Regions from separate parts of the Streptomyces sp. NPDC048171 genome, predicted to be linked through region 3. Evidence: predicted binding sites of a transcription regulator. Region 3 holds the regulator's gene; each other region holds the start of a gene.
What was found. Region 3 encodes HrcA, which represses chaperone genes, less so after heat shock. Its sites were predicted from a motif close to TTNGCACTCNGNNNNNCNGAGTGCNAA; they were not measured.
Positions count from the first base shown of each region.

Region 1: a site for HrcA is predicted at 1,667-1,693, ahead of groL (chaperonin GroEL). Genes of this name have one in related genera too.
Region 2: a site for HrcA is predicted at 2,012-2,038, ahead of groES (co-chaperone GroES). Genes of this name have one in related genera too.

Region 1 covers NZ_JBIDAU010000004.1:155,941-161,958, reverse strand. Annotated here, with positions in the region: gene groL (chaperonin GroEL) at 1-1,504, opposite strand, end outside; gene ACGF3J_RS12515 (cold-shock protein) at 1,836-2,039, opposite strand; gene ACGF3J_RS12510 (MoaD/ThiS family protein) at 2,478-2,753, opposite strand; gene thrC (threonine synthase) at 2,843-4,135, opposite strand; SAM riboswitch class I at 4,153-4,300, opposite strand; gene ACGF3J_RS12500 (glucosyl-3-phosphoglycerate synthase) at 4,455-5,399, shown strand; gene ACGF3J_RS12495 (trehalose-6-phosphate synthase) at 5,462-6,018, shown strand, end outside.
Region 2 covers NZ_JBIDAU010000002.1:124,471-130,488, forward strand. Annotated here, with positions in the region: gene ACGF3J_RS04995 (class I SAM-dependent methyltransferase) at 1-114, opposite strand, end outside; gene ACGF3J_RS05000 (polysaccharide deacetylase family protein) at 205-1,161, shown strand; gene ACGF3J_RS05005 (polysaccharide deacetylase family protein) at 1,158-1,886, shown strand; gene groES (co-chaperone GroES) at 2,185-2,493, shown strand; gene groL (chaperonin GroEL) at 2,621-4,243, shown strand; gene ACGF3J_RS05020 (cold-shock protein) at 4,422-4,733, shown strand; gene ACGF3J_RS05025 (hypothetical protein) at 4,817-5,776, opposite strand.
Region 3 covers NZ_JBIDAU010000001.1:552,433-558,450, forward strand. Annotated here, with positions in the region: gene hemW (radical SAM family heme chaperone HemW) at 1-542, shown strand, start outside; gene ACGF3J_RS02475 (DUF3097 domain-containing protein) at 641-1,441, opposite strand; gene ACGF3J_RS02480 (MBL fold metallo-hydrolase) at 1,476-2,210, opposite strand; gene hrcA (heat-inducible transcriptional repressor HrcA) at 2,382-3,398, shown strand; gene dnaJ (molecular chaperone DnaJ) at 3,399-4,535, shown strand; gene ACGF3J_RS02495 (nitronate monooxygenase) at 4,635-5,720, shown strand; gene ACGF3J_RS02500 (16S rRNA (uracil(1498)-N(3))-methyltransferase) at 5,717-6,018, shown strand, end outside.

The DNA of each region.
Region 1 (6,018 bases), on a different contig from region 3:
GCAGCGCGGAACGGGTCACCTTCGCCGGGTCGATGATGCCCTCGGCGATCATGTCGACGTACTCGCCGGAGGCGGCGTTCAGGCCGTGTCCGACCTGGAGGTTGCGCACCTTCTCGACGACGACGCCGCCCTCGAGACCACCGTTGACGGCGATCTGCTTCAGCGGGGCCTCCAGGGCGAGCTTCACGGCGTTGGCGCCGGTCGCCTCGTCACCCGTCAGCTCCAGCTTCTCGAAGACCTGGGAGGCCTGGAGCAGGGCCACGCCACCACCGGCGACGATGCCCTCCTCGACGGCCGCCTTCGCGTTGCGAACGGCGTCCTCGATGCGGTGCTTGCGCTCCTTGAGCTCGACCTCGGTGGCGGCACCGGCCTTGATGACGGCCACGCCGCCGGCCAGCTTCGCCAGGCGCTCCTGGAGCTTCTCGCGGTCGTAGTCCGAGTCGCTGTTCTCGATCTCGGCGCGGATCTGGTTGACGCGGCCGTTGACCTGGTCGGTCGAGCCGGCGCCGTCGACGATGGTGGTCTCGTCCTTGGTGATGACGACCTTGCGGGCGCGGCCCAGGAGGTCCAGGGACGCGTTCTCCAGCTTGAGGCCGACCTCCTCGGAGATGACCTCGCCGCCCGTGAGGATGGCGATGTCGCCGAGCATGGCCTTGCGGCGGTCGCCGAAGCCCGGGGCCTTGACGGCGACGGACTTGAAGGTGCCGCGGATCTTGTTGACCACCAGGGTCGACAGGGCCTCGCCCTCGACGTCCTCGGCGATGATCAGCAGCGGCTTGCCCGACTGCATGACCTTCTCCAGGAGCGGCAGCAGGTCCTTGACGTTGCCGATCTTGGAGTTGGCGATCAGGATGTACGGGTCGTCGAGCGACGCCTCCATACGCTCCATGTCGGTGGCGAAGTACGCCGAGATGTAGCCCTTGTCGAAGCGCATACCCTCGGTGAGCTCCAGCTCCAGACCGAAGGTCTGGGACTCCTCGACGGTGATGACGCCTTCCTTGCCGACCTTGTCCATGGCCTCGGCGATGAGCTCGCCGATCTGGGTGTCGGCGGCGGAGATGGAGGCCGTGGAGGCGATCTGCTCCTTGGTCTCGACGTCCTTCGCCTGCTCGAGCAGGGCGGCGGAGACGGCCTCGACGGCCTTCTCGATGCCGCGCTTCAGGGCCATCGGGTTGGCGCCGGCCGCGACGTTGCGCAGGCCTTCCTTGACCAGGGCCTGGGCGAGAACGGTCGCGGTGGTCGTACCGTCACCGGCGACGTCGTCCGTCTTCTTGGCGACTTCCTTGACCAGCTCGGCGCCGATCTTCTCGTACGGGTCCTCGAGCTCGATCTCCTTGGCGATGGAGACACCATCGTTGGTGATCGTGGGGGCGCCCCACTTCTTCTCGAGGACGACGTTGCGACCCTTGGGGCCGAGCGTCACCTTGACGGCGTCCGCGAGCTGGTTCATGCCGCGCTCGAGGCCGCGCCGTGCCTCCTCGTCGAACGCGATGATCTTGGCCATGTGAAGTGGTCCCTCCAGGACTGGGGGTGATTCCTTCGGACCGCGCCCGCGCCCGCGACGGACGGCTCGCCTGCCTCGTGGTTCCTTCCCCACCCGGCCTGCGGGCCTCACCGACCCGGTCCTTCGTTGTCACTCTCACCTTCAGAGTGCTAACGCCAATGATTAGCACTCGACCCCATCGAGTGCAAGCGCCTCCGGGGGATCCGGCCGCCCTCTCCGCCACCCGCGAACACCGAGCGCGCCCGGGTCCCGGGCAGGCCGAAGGGCCCGCACCTCCGGGGAGGTGCGGGCCCTTCGGAGAAGAACCGTTTACTTGCGGTGGCCGAACGTCTCAGGCGCTGAGGCGAACCATGTCGGCCTGCGGGCCCTTCTGACCCTGCGAGATCTCGAACTCGACCCGCTGGCCTTCTTCGAGGGTGCGGTAGCCGTCCATCTGAATCGCGCTGTAGTGGACGAAAACATCCGCACCACCGTCGACCGCGATGAAGCCGTACCCCTTCTCCGCGTTGAACCACTTGACGGTGCCCTGAGCCATGCCTAACTCCCCTATTACTGGCCCTTGCACAGATCCGCACTTCGCGAACCCGGGTCAGACCTCGCCCCCCACGACTGGGGGCGTGCGCCGGAACGCGTCGACCGCGGCTGAATGTATCTGTCCAACTGCCGTCTGCAACAGGTCAATCGGACGAGAAATCTGGACGTACCCGGTCCGGAATATGACGAGCTTTCCCCTGAATGTGGGTCAAGTCGGGGCACACAAAAGTCACAAAAGCCGCGAAACACACCCACACTTTGGCTACTTCTTGTCGGGTGGGCGGCAGGAATTCAAGGTTCCCGATGTCTTGATCGGGAGCGCGTTCCCCAACTCTACCGCGCTCAATCCAATGGAATTGCCCCCTCCGCTTCTCTCACGGAGGGGGCAATTCGATGAACTCTGCGTCACCACGATTACCTGCGGTAACGAAAAGGCGGATCAGCCGCCGGCGACCGCCGGGATGATGGAGACGCCCGCGCCGTCCGGGGTGGCGGTCTCCAGGCCCTGCTCGAAGCGGACGTCGTCGTCGTTGACGTAGACGTTGACGAAGCGGCGCAGCTTGCCCTGGTCGTCCAGGACGCGGGCGGCGATGCCGGTGTGGTTCTTCTCCAGGTCGGAGATGACCTCGCCCAGGTTGGCCCCCTGGGCGTCGACCTCGGCCTTGCCGCCGGTGTAGGTGCGCAGGATGGTGGGGATGCGGACGGTGACGCTCACTTTGACCTCCGGTCGGGATGACTTACCCAGGGGCGCGGGGAACTGCGCGACCAGCCCCCACCGCGCCCGCAGACGACGTACAAGCTGTCTTACGCGAGCCCGGCCTCGCGGAACGAATCCAGGTTGGGACGAATGGTCGCGGTCAGCCCGGTGCCCGCAACCGCGTCCAACGTCTTCAGACCGTCGCCGGTATTGAGGACGACGGTGGTCAGAGAGGGGTCGAGGACCCCGCTCTCGACCAGCTTCTTCGTCACCCCCACCGTCACACCACCGGCGGTCTCCGCGAAGATGCCCTCGGTCCGGGCGAGCAGCTTGATCGCGTCCACGACCTGCTCGTCGGTGACGTCCTCCACCGCACCGCCCGTGCGGCGCGCGATGTCCAGGACGTAGGGGCCGTCGGCGGGGTTGCCGATGGCCAGCGACTTGGCGATGGTGTCCGGCTTCTGCGGGCGCACCACGTCGTGGCCGGCCTTGTACGCCGTGGAGACCGGCGAGCAGCCCTCGGCCTGGGCGCCGAAGATCTTGTACGGCTTGTCCTCGACCAGACCGAGCTTGATCAGCTCCTGGAGCCCCTTGTCGATCTTCGTGAGCTGGGAGCCGGAGGCGATCGGGACGACGATCTGGTCCGGCAGCCGCCAGCCGAGCTGCTCGCAGATCTCGTACGCGAGGGTCTTGGAGCCCTCGGCGTAGTACGGCCGCAGATTGACGTTGACGAAGCCCCAGCCCTCGCCGGCCGGGTCGCCGATCAGCTCGGAGCAGAAACGGTTCACGTCGTCGTAGTTGCCCTGGATGCCGACCAGCTCACCGCCGTAGACGGCGGCCATGACGACCTTGCCCTGCTCCAGGTCGTGCGGGATGAACACGCAGGAGCGGAAGCCGGCCCGGGCGGCGGCTGCGCCGACGGCGCCGGCCAGGTTGCCGGTGGAGGAGCAGGAGAGGGTGGTGAAGCCGAAGGCGCGGGCGGCCTCCAGGGCCTGGGCGACGACGCGGTCCTTGAAGGAGTGCGTCGGGTTGCCGGAGTCGTCCTTGACGTAGAGACCGCCGGTGACGCCCAGCTCGCGGGCCAGGTTGTCGGCCTTGACCAGCTTGGTCCAGCCCGGGTTGATGTTCGGCTTGTCGGCCACGTCGGCGGGGACGGGCAGCAGGGGGGCGTAGCGCCAGATGTTCGCGGGGCCCGCTTCGATCCGCTTGCGCAGCTCCTCGGTGTCGTAGGCCGAGAAGTCGTAGGCGATCTCCAGCGGGCCGAAACACTCCTGGCAGGCGAAGAGCGGGCCGAGGGGGACGCGGTGGCCGCACTCGCGGCAGCTCAGCGCGGCGGCGGGGCCGAGGTCGACGGTGCCGTCGGTGGAGTTCGTGGGGGTTTCGGCAGTCTGCACAGCCATGGAGGCGAGGCCCTTTCTCCTCATCTTTCTCACGACGCATCTCGCCGTGAGACGGATTTGGCACCTTCCCTAGTCGGGAGCCTCGCCACGTCTGTGTGACAAGAACCGACTGGAGGGTTGCCGGGGCTTCATCGGGCCGTTTCCCTCTGCCCCTCTGGATGAGCGGTATGAAGTTGTTGTCCTTCGCGGTACGCGCGGTGACCCCGGCATGCGGTGGTCCTGCGCGTTGTTCAAGACTGTAACCGAAGGCCAGGACGGTTGAGATAGTCGTCCGTACCGCGAGATGGATCACAACGGATCACGAAGGAGCCCTGGGACCGTGCTGGAAGAAGTCGAGCGCTGGCTGAGCGCGCGTTCCTGGTCCGCCGGGGACCGGCCGATCCGGCAGCTGCTGGCCGCCAAACAGGCCACCGGGCAGACGGTCAGCGTGGTGCTCCCGGCCCTCGACGAGGAGGCGACGGTCGGCGAGATCGTCACGGTGATCCGCCGCGAGCTGATGGACCGGGCTCCGCTCGTCGACGAGATCGTGGTCGTGGACTCCGGGTCGAGCGACCGTACGTCGGCGGTGGCCGCGGCGGCGGGCGCGCGCGTCGTGCACCGCGACGCGATCCTGCCGCGGGTCCCGGCGGTGCCGGGCAAGGGCGAGGTGCTGTGGCGTTCGCTGCTGGTCACCGGCGGCGACATCGTCTGCTTCGTCGACGCCGACCTGCGCGAGTTCTCCGCCGACTTCGTCTCCGGGATCGTCGGGCCGCTGCTCACGGAACCGGACGTGCAGCTCGTCAAGGCGATGTACGACCGTCCCCTCGGCACCACTCCCGGTCAGGGCGGCCGGGTCACCGAGCTGGTGGCCCGCCCGCTTCTCAACCTGCACTGGCCGCTGCTGGCCGGCTTCGTGCAGCCGCTCGGCGGCGAGTACGCGGCCCGCCGCTCCCTGCTGGAACGGCTCCCCTTCCCCGTCGGCTACGGCGTCGAGCTGGGCATGCTGGTGGACGCCCTGCACCTGGTCGGCCTGGACGCCCTCGCCCAGGTCGACGTCGGCGTCCGGCGCCACCACCACCAGGACGGCCAGGCCCTGGGCCGCATGTCCGCCGCGATCTACCGCACCGCCCAGCTCCGCCTGGCCCGCGGCCACCTGGTCCGCCCGACGCTCACCCAGTTCGAACGCGGCCCCTCGGGCTTCGAGCCCCGCACCCACGCCGTGGACACGGAGGAACGGCCGCCGATGAGGGAGATCGCGGAGTACGCGGAGCGGCGGGTGGCGTGATCGGCACCGCTGTGGTGTGCGACCACGTTTGAGCATTTCGGGGCCGGGCTAGGTTGAGGCGTATGGCTTCAAGCTTCGGTGCTGCTCAGGTGCTGGTCGCCTCCAATCGGGGGCCGGTCTCGTACGAGGTGCGTGAGGACGGGTCGCTGCACGCGAAACGCGGGGGCGGCGGCCTGGTCTCCGGGCTGTCGTCGATCGGCCCGGACGCGGGGGCGCTGTGGGTGTGCTCGGCGCTCGGCGACGGCGACCGCGAGGCGGTGCGGCGCGGGGTCGGCGAGGACGGCGTGCGGATGCTGGACGTGCCGGCGGACGTGCACGCGGACGCGTACAACGGGATCGCCAACTCGGTGCTGTGGTTCGTGCACCACATGCTCTACCAGACGCCCGTGGAGCCGGTCTTCGACGCGGAGTTCCGGCGGCAGTGGGCCTCCTACGAGGCGTACAACCGGGCCTTCGCAGAGGCGCTGGCCGAGGAGGCCGCCGAGGGCGCGGTCGCGATCGTGCAGGACTACCACCTGACGCTCGTGCCGGGCATGCTGCGCGAGCTGCGGCCGGACCTCCGGATCGGTCACTTCTCGCACACGCCGTGGGCGCCGGTCGACTACTTCCGGCTGCTGCC
Region 2 (6,018 bases), on a different contig from region 3:
GCGCAGCCGGGTGGCGACGGCCAACTCCCGCGCGGGGTCGGTGTCGCGCACCTCGTCGAGGAGCGCGCGGCCTTCGGGGGTGAGCAGGGAGAGCAGGGCGTCGAGGTCGTTCACCGACTCATTGTGGGCCAGTCGGTGGACGGTGTGCCTCCGGCGTGGTGTCGGGCGGGGTCCGGCGGCCCGGGACTGCGAGGATCCGGCACCATGCGAGCAGTCGTACAAAATGACAAAAGCCGGGCGTCGCGAGTGCTGCGGGCGGCGACTGCCCCCGGACCGCGCGGACGCGCCGCCACCGTCACCGCCGTCCTCGCCCTGGCCGCCCTCGCCGCCGGCTGTGCGCAGGACACCTCGGACGTCCGGGGCGCCCACGGTCAGGAGCCCCTCCAGGCGCCCCCGGCCCGCGCGCTCGATGCGTACGCGGCCAAACTGCGCGCGGCGCAGGCCGCCCGGGTCGCCGCCGCCAAGCGCTGGGACCTCAAAAAGGTCCCGCTGACCCCGCCCGCGCCCCCCGCGAAGAAGCCGGAGATCAAGGCGCGCGAAGGCTTCGAGGTCGACGGCCAGGAGCGGGACGGCCTCCCGCCGGTCTTCACCACGATCCCCACCAAGGACAAGGTCGTCTTCCTCACCATCGACGACGGCGCCGAGAAGGACCGGGCGTTCCTGAGGATGATGAGCGAGCTGAAGATCCCGTACACCGTCTTCCTCACCGACGAGGAGATCAAGGACGACTACGGCTACTTCAAGAAGATGCAGGCCCGCGGGGTCACCCTCAACAACCACACCCTGACCCACCCCTACCTCCCCGGCCTCTCCTACGCGGAGCAGAAGCGCGAGATCTGCGGCATGCAGGACGTCATGGAGAAGCGCTACGGCAAGCGCCCCGTCCTCTTCCGCCCGCCCTTCGGCAACTACAACCGCGACACCCTGCGCGCCGCGAAGACCTGCGGTATCAGGTACGCGCCCATCTGGAGCGAGGAGGTGTTCGTCGACCACTGGGAGTACCGCGAGTGGGACCGGGACCTGCACCCCGGGGACATCGTCCTCACCCACTTCCGGGGCCGCGAGGACTGGGACGGCACCATGACCGAAATGGCCCGGCGCTTCCTGAACCGGATCACCGCCGAGGGCTACGCGGTGGCCCGCCTGGAGGACTACCTGTGAGGCGAGGGCGGTTCGGGCCGGCCGGGGCCGCCCTGGCCGCCGTACTGCTCACCGGGTGCGCCCAGTTCGCCGGCCCCGCCGGACACCAGGCCGCGGTGGAACCGGCCCGGGGCGGCGACCGGTCCGGCGACCAGAACCGGAACCTCCCGCCCGTCGTGGACCACGTCCGCACCACGGACCGGGTCGTCTTCCTCACCTACGACGACGGCGCCGAGCGCGACCCCCGCTTCACCGCCCTGATCCGCGAGCGGCGCCTCCCCGTCACCCTGTTCCTCACCGACACCGTGGCCGGACCGGCGTACGGCCGCTTCGCCGGGCTGCGCTCGGTGGGCGCGAGCCTGCAGAACCACACCCTGGACCACCGCTCCCTGCGGGGCCTGCCCTACGCCGGCCAGCGCGCCGAGATCTGCGGCCAGCAGACCAAGCTCAGGTCCCGCTTCGGCGTCCGCCCCCACCTCTTCCGCCCTCCGTACGGCACGTACGACACCACGACCCTGCGCGCCGCCGCCGACTGCGGCATCACGGCCGTGGTCCTGTGGCGGGCGTCCCTGAACGCCGACGGCCACCTCGCCTACACCCGGGGCGAGCACCGCCTGCACCCCGGCGACATCGTGTCCGTGACCGCGGCCGCCCGCACGGCGGACCTGCTGGACACGATCGAGGACCAGGGCTTGAGAGTGGCCGCCCTGGAGGACTACCTCACTGTCAGCCCGTCCGGCGTTTGAGGACGAGGCCGTCCAGGCCGAAAGGGGGGTCTGGGGGCGCAGCCCCCAGCGAGGCCCACACCCACGCCGGATGCGCTCCACAGACCCGCGTTCACGCGAAAAACCCGGCCGACGCGCCGCAGGCATTGGCACTCCGCTTGACCGAGTGCTAATCGCAGTCATAGTCTCGGCTCTGGCACTCCCCACTGGAGAGTGCCAACTACGCGACGGGCAGGTCCGGCACCCGCGACGACGGATCCACCTGGTCGCCACCTCAGACAGTTAACCCCGTGAGATCTCCGAAGGGGGAGGTCGGATCGTGACGACCACCAGCTCCAAGGTTGCCATCAAGCCGCTCGAGGACCGCATTGTGGTCCAGCCGCTCGACGCCGAGCAGACCACGGCTTCGGGCCTGGTCATTCCGGACACCGCCAAGGAGAAGCCCCAGGAGGGCGTCGTCCTGGCCGTCGGCCCGGGCCGCTTCGAGGACGGCAACCGTCTTCCGCTCGACGTCAGCGTCGGCGACGTCGTGCTCTACAGCAAGTACGGCGGCACCGAGGTGAAGTACAACGGCGAGGAGTACCTCGTCCTCTCGGCCCGCGACGTGCTCGCGATCGTCGAGAAGTAGTACTTCGCTTCACCGAAGCACCTTGCCTTACAGCTGCGCCCCTGGCTCCCGCGACCATAAAAAGCCGGGCGTCGGGGGCGCAGTTGCCGTATAACCCCGAGATTTCCGGAAGAGGGCTCACGCTCCCATGGCGAAGATCCTGAAGTTCGACGAGGACGCCCGTCGCGCCCTCGAGCGCGGCGTCAACAAGCTCGCCGACACCGTGAAGGTGACGATCGGCCCCAAGGGCCGCAACGTCGTCATCGACAAGAAGTTCGGCGCTCCCACCATCACCAACGACGGCGTCACCATCGCCCGCGAGGTCGAGGTCGAGGACCCGTACGAGAACCTCGGCGCCCAGCTGGTGAAGGAGGTGGCGACCAAGACCAACGACATCGCGGGTGACGGCACCACCACCGCCACCGTGCTCGCCCAGGCGCTGGTCCGCGAGGGCCTGAAGAACGTCGCCGCCGGCGCCTCCCCGGCGCTGCTGAAGAAGGGCATCGACGCGGCCGTCGCCGCCGTGTCCGAGGACCTCCTCGCCACGGCCCGGCCGATCGACGAGAAGTCCGACATCGCCGCCGTCGCCGCGCTGTCCGCCCAGGACCAGCAGGTCGGCGAGCTGATCGCCGAGGCGATGGACAAGGTCGGCAAGGACGGTGTCATCACCGTCGAGGAGTCCAACACCTTCGGTCTCGAGCTGGACTTCACCGAGGGCATGGCCTTCGACAAGGGCTACCTGTCGCCGTACTTCGTGACGGACCAGGAGCGCATGGAGGCCGTCCTCGAGGACCCGTACATCCTGATCAACCAGGGCAAGATCTCCTCCATCGCGGACCTGCTGCCGCTGCTGGAGAAGGTCATCCAGGCCAACGCCTCCAAGCCGCTGCTGATCATCGCCGAGGACCTGGAGGGCGAGGCGCTCTCCACCCTCGTCGTCAACAAGATCCGCGGCACCTTCAACGCCGTCGCGGTGAAGGCCCCGGGCTTCGGCGACCGCCGCAAGGCGATGCTCCAGGACATGGCCGTCCTCACCGGCGCCACGGTCATCTCCGAGGAGGTCGGCCTCAAGCTCGACCAGGTCGGTCTGGACGTACTCGGCACCGCCCGCCGCATCACCGTCACCAAGGACGACACCACGATCGTCGACGGTGCCGGCAAGCGCGACGAGGTCGAGGGCCGCATCAACCAGATCAAGGCCGAGATCGAGTCCACGGACTCCGACTGGGACCGCGAGAAGCTCCAGGAGCGCCTCGCGAAGCTGGCCGGCGGCGTGTGCGTGATCAAGGTCGGCGCCGCCACCGAGGTGGAGCTGAAGGAGCGCAAGCACCGTCTGGAGGACGCCATCTCCGCGACCCGCGCCGCGGTCGAGGAGGGCATCGTCTCCGGTGGTGGCTCCGCGCTGGTCCACGCCGTCAAGGTGCTGGACGGCAACCTCGGCAAGACCGGCGACGAGGCCACCGGTGTCGCGGTCGTCCGCCGCGCCGCCGTCGAGCCGCTGCGCTGGATCGCCGAGAACGCCGGCCTGGAGGGCTACGTCATCACCTCCAAGGTCGCCGAGCTCGACAAGGGCCAGGGCTTCAACGCCGCCACCGGCGAGTACGGCGACCTGGTCAAGGCCGGCGTCATCGACCCGGTGAAGGTCACGCGCTCCGCCCTGGAGAACGCGGCCTCGATCGCCTCCCTCCTCCTGACGACCGAGACCCTGGTCGTCGAGAAGAAGGAAGAGGAGCCGGCCGAGGCGGGCCACGGCCACGGCCACGCCCACTGAGCGACACGCTCGTAGAAGGGCCCGGCACCCACCAGGGTGCCGGGCCCTTCGGCTGTCGTATCACTTGATGACGGGAAACGGTGGAGCACCTGTTGGCGTCATGATCGATTCGGTCGAGCGCTGCTGACCACAGCGTGCGCCGAACGGCGATGCTCCATTGAGCATGGGGGACGAAGGAATGCCTGACATTCCGTCCGGCGACGTGTTCACCGGCCGCGTGCTGGAGTGGCACAGCGAAGAGGGCTGGGGCGTACTGGTGTCCGATGCCCTGCCGGAGCGGGTGTGGGCTCTTTTCTCAGTCGTGGAGGCCGAGGGCTTCCGCGAACTGACCGCAGGCCAGTACGTCGTCTTCACAGCCGAACCGGCCGAGCAGGACGACTACCACTGGCGCGCCGTGTGTGTCCGGCCGGAGACCGCCGCACACCGCCGGCTGGACGAAAAGGACGGACCGGGCTACTCGTCCGGTCTGGACATCGACTTCGAGTCCTGACGGGCGGCCGGTTCTCCGTACGTGTGGAGCGTGCGGAGAGCCAGCCCTTCCCGCTACGGGGCGATTTCCCGCGTGCGACCGCATCAGCCCGGTGAGCAGGGCGAACACAGCAACCCGCTCAGCGGCAGTACCCGCTCGGCGAGCCGTCCCCGCAGGCTTCCGCCGGCGGTCTCGGCCTCCACGAGCCAGTCGGCGGCGACCAGCAGTCCGGCGTGCCCGGCGACGTCCTCGGGCCTCAGGGCGCAGAACGAGGCGACCGTGTCCAGGTCGAGACCGTCGTCCTCCGCACTGCCGAGACGGCCGTCGGGACGGCTGTGGGCCGCCGTGTACACGGCGAGGAGCCGGGTGGCGGCGCCCGCCTTCTTCTTGCGCAGCTTCCGGTCGCCCACGACCCGCTGCGCCCACCCCGACAGGCGCGCGCGGGTGACCTTGCCGAAGGAGAACGGGCGGGGCTCGCCGGGCAGCAGCGAGGGGACCGTGACCTGGGTGGGCTCCTCGGGCCGGGACGTCAGCGCGTCGTCGGCGGTGAAGTCGTCCGGCAGCCGCAGCCAGCCGACGTCGACGAGTTCCTGGAGCACCCGCTCGGCGTCGCCCTGCAGCCAGCCGGCGAGGTCCTGCCCGGTGACGTTCCCGGTGCCGGCGCGCGCGGCCCGCAGGGAGAGCATGAGCACCGCGAGCCTCGCCTCGGCCCCGGAAAGCGGGGCGTGCACCCGGACATACTCCAGCACGCCACGGGCGTGGACGCCCTGCCCCCGGGTCAGCAAGCGCTCGACGACCGGCCCGCCCCCGTCGACCTCGATGCCGAGGCGGTTGGCGTTCATCTCGCGGGTGGACCGCGCCGCGGCCTCCGCCCGTACGGCCTCCTCCCGCAGGGACGCGTCCTCGGTGACGTCGGCCCACAACGCGAACGCGCGGGCCTTGCGGTCGTGGAGTTCGGCGAGGACGGCGAGATCCGGTTCGGGGCGCCGCTGGTACGCGCGGAACGCGTTCCCGAGTTCGGTCAGCTCCAGCCGCAGCACGTCGGGCTGGAGGTCGTCCGGCACGATCCGCTGCGCGATCTTGCCCCACCGCCCCGCACCCAGGTGCCCGGCAGGGACAGCACCGGGCCGGGGACGCGGGGCGGGCCGGGCGCGCGGGACGGAAGCAGTCCCGGCACCGACCGCACCGGGACGACCCGAGGCGGCAGCCGCCGACGACCACCCACCGAGGCCGGGGGCGTCGGAAAACATCGCTGACCCCCCACCAGTCACCGCGCTCCGATCCGGCTTTCCCCTGCCTTGACGCC
Region 3 (6,018 bases):
AGGAGGGCACCCAGCTCGCTCGGCGCATCCGGCGCGGCGAGGTCCCGATGACCGACGACGACGTGCACGCCGACCGGTACCTGATCGCCGAGGAGACCCTCTCGGCGGCGGGCTTCGACTGGTACGAGGTGTCGAACTGGGCCACCTCCGACGCCGGCCGCTGCCGCCACAACGAGCTGTACTGGCGGGGTGCCGACTGGTGGGGCGCGGGGCCGGGAGCCCACTCCCACGTGGGCGGTGTGCGCTGGTGGAACGTGAAGCACCCCGGGGCGTACGCCGGGGCGCTGGCGGCGGGGAAGTCGCCGGGGGCCGGGCGGGAGATCCTCACGGACGAGGACCGGCGTGTGGAGCGTGTCCTGCTGGAGCTGCGGCTGCGGGAGGGGGTGCCGCTGTCGCTGCTGCGGGAGGCGGGGCTCGCGGCGTCCCGGCGGGCGCTGTCCGACGGGCTCCTCCAAGAGGGCCCCTACGCGGCGGGGAGCGCGGTCCTCACGCTGCGCGGACGGTTGCTGGCGGATGCGGTGGTGCGGGATCTGGTGGACTGAACAGCCTGTTTCGCCCCCGCCGCCCCTACCCGTCCCGTCCCGGGGGCTCCGCCCCCGGACCCCCGCTCCTCAAACGCCGGAGGGGCTGAAGACGTGACTTACGCGGTCACGAAGTCGATCAGTTCCTCCACCCGGCCCAGCAGCTCCGGCTCCAGGTCCTTGTACGAGCCGACCCTGGCCAGGATCGCCTGCCACACCGCCCCGGTGTTGTCGGCGGGCCAGCCCAGGGCCCGGCACACACCCGTCTTCCAGTCCTGCCCGCGCGGCACCCGAGGCCAGGCGTCGATCCCCACGGACGACGGCTTCACCGCCTCCCAGATGTCGATGTAGGGATGGCCGACGACCAGGGCGTGCTCGCCCGTCACCGCCTCCGCGATGCGGGACTCCTTCGAACCCGGCACCAGGTGGTCCACCAGGACGCCGAGCCGCGCGTCCGGCCCCGGGTCGAAGTCCTCGACGATCGACGGCAGGTCGTCCACGCCCCCCAGGTACTCCACGACGACGCCCTCGACGCGCAGGTCGTCGCCCCAGACCTTCTCGACCAGCTCGGCGTCGTGCCGCCCCTCGACGTAGATGCGCCCGGCGCGCGCCACCCGGGCGCGTGCGCCGGGGACGGCGACCGAACCGGAGGCCGTACGGGAGGGGCGTACCGGGCCGGACGCGGGCCGCACCAGCGTCACCACGCGCCCCTCCAGCAGGAAGCCGCGCGGCTCCATCGGGAACACCCGGTGCTTGCCGAAGCGGTCCTCCAGCGTCACCGTGCCCGCCTCGCAGCCGATCACCGCGCCGCAGAACCCGGTGCCGGGCTCCTCGACCACCAGGCCGGGGTCGGCGGGTACCTCGGGTACGGGCTGCGACTTCTTCCACGGAGGGGTCAGGTCGGCGGAGTACTGGCGCATTCTGCCGACGATACGAGGAATCCGCCGTTCGTGATCAGTGCGACACGCCGAAACGCACGGACAGCGCGTCCCGTTGGGCCCGGACGAACGCCGCGTCCACCACCGCTCCGTGCCCGGGGACGTACCGCGCGTCCGCGCCGCCCAGGTCGAGCAGCCGGTCCAGGGCCGCGGGCCAGTGCGACGGTACGGCGTCGGGGCCCGCCTGAGGTTCGCCGGACTCCTCGACCAGGTCCCCGCAGAACACCACCTCCGGGTCGCCCGGCACCAGCACCGCGAGGTCGTGGCCGGTGTGCCCGGGGCCCACGTTGGCGAGCAGGACCTGCCGCCCGCCGCCCAGGTCGAGCGTCCGCTCGCCGCAGACCTCGTGCGGGACGCGGACCAGCGCGTCGACCGCCTCCTCCGCCCGCCGCTCGTCCAGCCCCTGAGCCACAGCGTCCGCGCGCAGCGCCTCCCGCCCGTGTCCGCCCGGCGCGAACACCGCGTCGGTGCCCACCGCGCCGTAGACCTCCGCGCCCGCGAACGCCGCGGCGCCGAGGACGTGGTCGAAGTGCGGGTGGGTCAGCGCGAGATGCGTCACACGGTGGCCGGCCAGCCGTTGCGCCCCCGCGCGCAACCGGGCGCCCTCGCCCAGGCTCGATCCCGCGTCGATCATCAGCACCGCGTCGGTGCCGAGGACCAGCCCGGCCGTGCAGTCCCAGCCCGGCAGCCGGCACCGGCCCACTCCGGGCGCCACCCGCTCCCATCCCAGGTCTTCCCAAGTCACCGTCACGACCACGACGCTATCGCCACACGGTCTCGCCGCACGTCGGCGTGGCCCCGGCCTTGCCGGGGGCGTACCCCACGGCCGTACACTGGGCCGGGGAAGTCTGGCACTCGCGCGTCGTGAGTGCCAGGACGGACCGGCAGGGCAGCGGACGACGACTTCTGGAGGTGTGCGCGGATGCTCAGTGAACGCAGGCTCCAGGTGCTGCGCGCCATCGTCCAGGACTACGTCGGCACCGAGGAGCCGGTCGGTTCCAAGGCCCTCACCGAGCGGCACAACCTCGGCGTCTCGCCGGCCACCGTGCGCAATGACATGGCGGCCCTGGAGGACGAGGGGTTCATCGCCCAGCCGCACACCAGCGCCGGGCGCATCCCGACCGACAAGGGCTACCGCCTGTTCGTCGACAAGCTGGCCGGCGTCAAGCCCATGACCGCGCCCGAGCGGCGCGCCATCCAGAACTTCCTGGAGGGCGCCGTCGACCTCGACGACGTGGTGGCCCGCACGGTGCGGCTGCTCGCGCAGCTGACCCGGCAGGTCGCCGTCGTGCAGTACCCCTCGCTGACCCGCTCGACCGTGCGGCACGTGGAGTTGCTGGCCCTCGCGCCCGCGCGCCTGATGCTCGTGCTGATCACGGACACCGGCCGGGTCGAGCAGCGGATGGTCGACTGCCCGGCGCCGTTCGGCGAGGCGTCCCTCGCGGATCTGCGCGCGCGGCTCAACAGCCGGGTCGCGGGCCGTCGTTTCTCCGACGTGCCGGGTCTGGTCGAGGAACTGCCGGATGCCTTCGAGGCCGAGGATCGCGGTACGGTCTCCACCGTGCTCTCCACTCTCCTGGAGACGCTGGTCGAGGAGAACGAGGAGCGGCTGATGATCGGCGGCACCGCCAATCTGACCCGCTTCGGGCACGACTTCCCCCTGGTGATCCGGCCGGTGCTGGAGGCGCTCGAGGAGCAGGTCGTGCTCCTCAAGCTGCTCGGCGAGGCGAAGGATCCGGGCGTGACCGTGCGAATCGGTCATGAGAACGCCCATGAGGGACTCAACTCCACGTCCGTCGTGTCGGTGGGCTACGGTTCGGGCGGCGAGGCGGTTGCCAAGCTCGGCGTGGTCGGACCGACCCGCATGGACTACCCGGGAACGATGGGAGCGGTACGCGCAGTGGCACGGTACGTCGGACAGATCCTGGCGGAGTCGTAGGTGGCCACGGACTACTACGCCGTACTCGGCGTGCGCCGCGACGCGTCCCAGGACGAGATCAAGAAGGCGTTCCGGAGGCTCGCCCGCGAGCTGCACCCGGACGTCAACCCCGATCCGAAGACCCAGGAGCGGTTCAAGGAGATCAACGCCGCCTACGAGGTGCTGTCGGACCCGCAGAAGAAGCAGGTCTACGACCTCGGCGGCGACCCCCTCTCGCAGGCCGCCGGCGGTGGCGCGGGCGGCTTCGGCGCGGGTGGCTTCGGGAACTTCTCGGACATCATGGACGCGTTCTTCGGTACGGCGTCGCAGCGCGGGCCGCGCTCGCGCACCCGCCGCGGCCAGGACGCGATGATCCGCATCGAGGTCGAGCTGGACGAGGCGGCCTTCGGCACGACCAAGGACATCCAGGTCGACACGGCCGTCGTCTGCAACACCTGCAACGGCGAGGGCGCGGCGCCCGGAACGTCGGCCCAGACGTGCGACATGTGCCGCGGCCGCGGTGAGGTCTCGCAGGTCACCCGGTCCTTCCTGGGCCAGGTCATGACCTCGCGGCCCTGCCCGCAGTGCCAGGGCTTCGGCACCGTGGTCCCGACCCCGTGCCCCGAGTGCGCTGGCGACGGCCGCATCCGTTCCCGGCGCACCCTCACCGTGAAGATCCCGGCCGGTGTGGACAACGGCACCCGGATCCAGCTCGCGGGCGAGGGCGAGGTCGGCCCCGGCGGCGGCCCGGCCGGCGACCTGTACGTCGAGATTCACGAGCTGCCGCACTCCACTTTCCAGCGCCGCGGCGACGACCTGCACTGCACGGTCACCATCCCGATGACGGCGGCGGCCCTCGGCACGAAGGTGCCGCTGGAGACGCTCGACGGCATGGAGGAGATCGACATCCGCCCGGGCACCCAGTCCGGCCAGTCGGTCCCGCTGCACGGCAGGGGCGTCACCCACCTGCGCGGCGGCGGCCGGGGCGACCTCATCGTCCACGTCGAGGTGACCACCCCGACCAAGCTCGACCCCGAGCAGGAGCGCGTCCTGCGCGAACTGGCCGCCCTGCGCGGCGAGGAGCGCCCGCAGGGCCAGTTCCAGCCTGGGCAGCAGGGTCTGTTCTCCCGGTTGAAGGACGCGTTCAACGGGCGCTGAGGCGGGCGGCCGTGGGCCGGTCGGGATGCGGATGCTTCTGGCGTATGCCGACGGAAGCCCGGATTCGGACTTGTTCGGAGGACGTGACAACATGCCGTCATGTCCTCCGCACTGACCGATCTCTTCCCCTACCCGATCGTGCAGGCGCCGATGGCGGGCGGCGTCTCCGTGCCGCGGCTCGCCGCCGCGGTCTGCGAGGCGGGCGGGCTGGGATTCCTGGCCGCCGGGTACAAGACCGCGGACGGGATGTACCAGGAGATCAAGGAGCTGCGGGGGCTGACCGCACGCCCCTTCGGCGTCAACCTCTTCATGCCGCACCCGGAGACCCCCGACCCGGCGGCCGTCGGCGTGTACGCCCACCAGCTGGCCGGCGAGGCCGCCTGGTACGAGACGGAACTCGGCGACCCCGACAGCGGCCGGGACGACGGCTACGACACCAAGCTCGCGGTGCTGCTGGACAACCCCGTGCCGGTGGTCTCCTTCCACTTCGGCGTCCCGAGCACCGAGGTCGTCGACTCCCTGCACCGCGTCGGCACCTTCGCCCTGGTCGCGGCGACCACCGCGGACGAGGCCCGCGCGGTGGAGCGGTCCGGTGCCGACGCGGTGATCGCGCAGGGCGCCGAGGCGGGCGGCCACCAGGGCACCCACCGGGACAACCCGGAGACCGGCGGCGCCGGCACCGGACTGCTGTCGCTGGTCGCCCAGGTCCGGGAGGCGGTGAGCCTGCCCATCGTCGCCGCCGGCGGCATCATGCGCGGCGGTCAGATCGCCTCGGTCCTCGCGGCCGGCGCGAGCGCGGCCCAGCTGGGCACCGCCTTCCTCGCCACCCCCGAGTCCGGCGCGCACGAACTGCACAAGCAGGCGCTGACCAACCCCCTGTTCGTGCGCACCGAACTGACCCGCGCCTTCTCCGGCCGGCCGGCCCGCGGCCTGGTCAACCGCTTCCTGCGCGAGCACGGCCCCTACGCCCCCGCCGCCTACCCGGACGTGCACCACCTCACCGCCCCGCTGCGCAAGGCCGCGGCGAAGGCGGGCGACGCGCAGGGCATGGCGCTCTGGGCCGGGCAGGGCCACCGGATGGCTCGCGAGCTGCCCGCCGGACAGCTGGTGGAGGTCCTGGTGGCCGAACTCGCCGCCGCCGGGACAGCGTTGTCGCACTATGCGACGGGAGGCGCGGGCCGATGACGGCACCGGTGTTCGTGGTCGACTCCCTCGGCCCGGAGGACCTGACGGCGGGGGAGTACGTCCTCGACGGACCCGAGGGACGGCACGCCGTCTCCGTGAAGCGGCTGCGGCCCGGCGAGGACGTCGTCCTCACCGACGGCCGCGGACACTGGGCCGAGGGCGTGGTGAAGGCCGCCGAGGGCAAGGACCGCCTCGTCGTCACGGACCTGGGGACGGTCCACGAGGAACCGCCGGAGCAGCCCCGGATCACCGTCGTCCAGGCCCTGCCCAAGGGCGACCGGGGCGAGCTGGCCGTGGA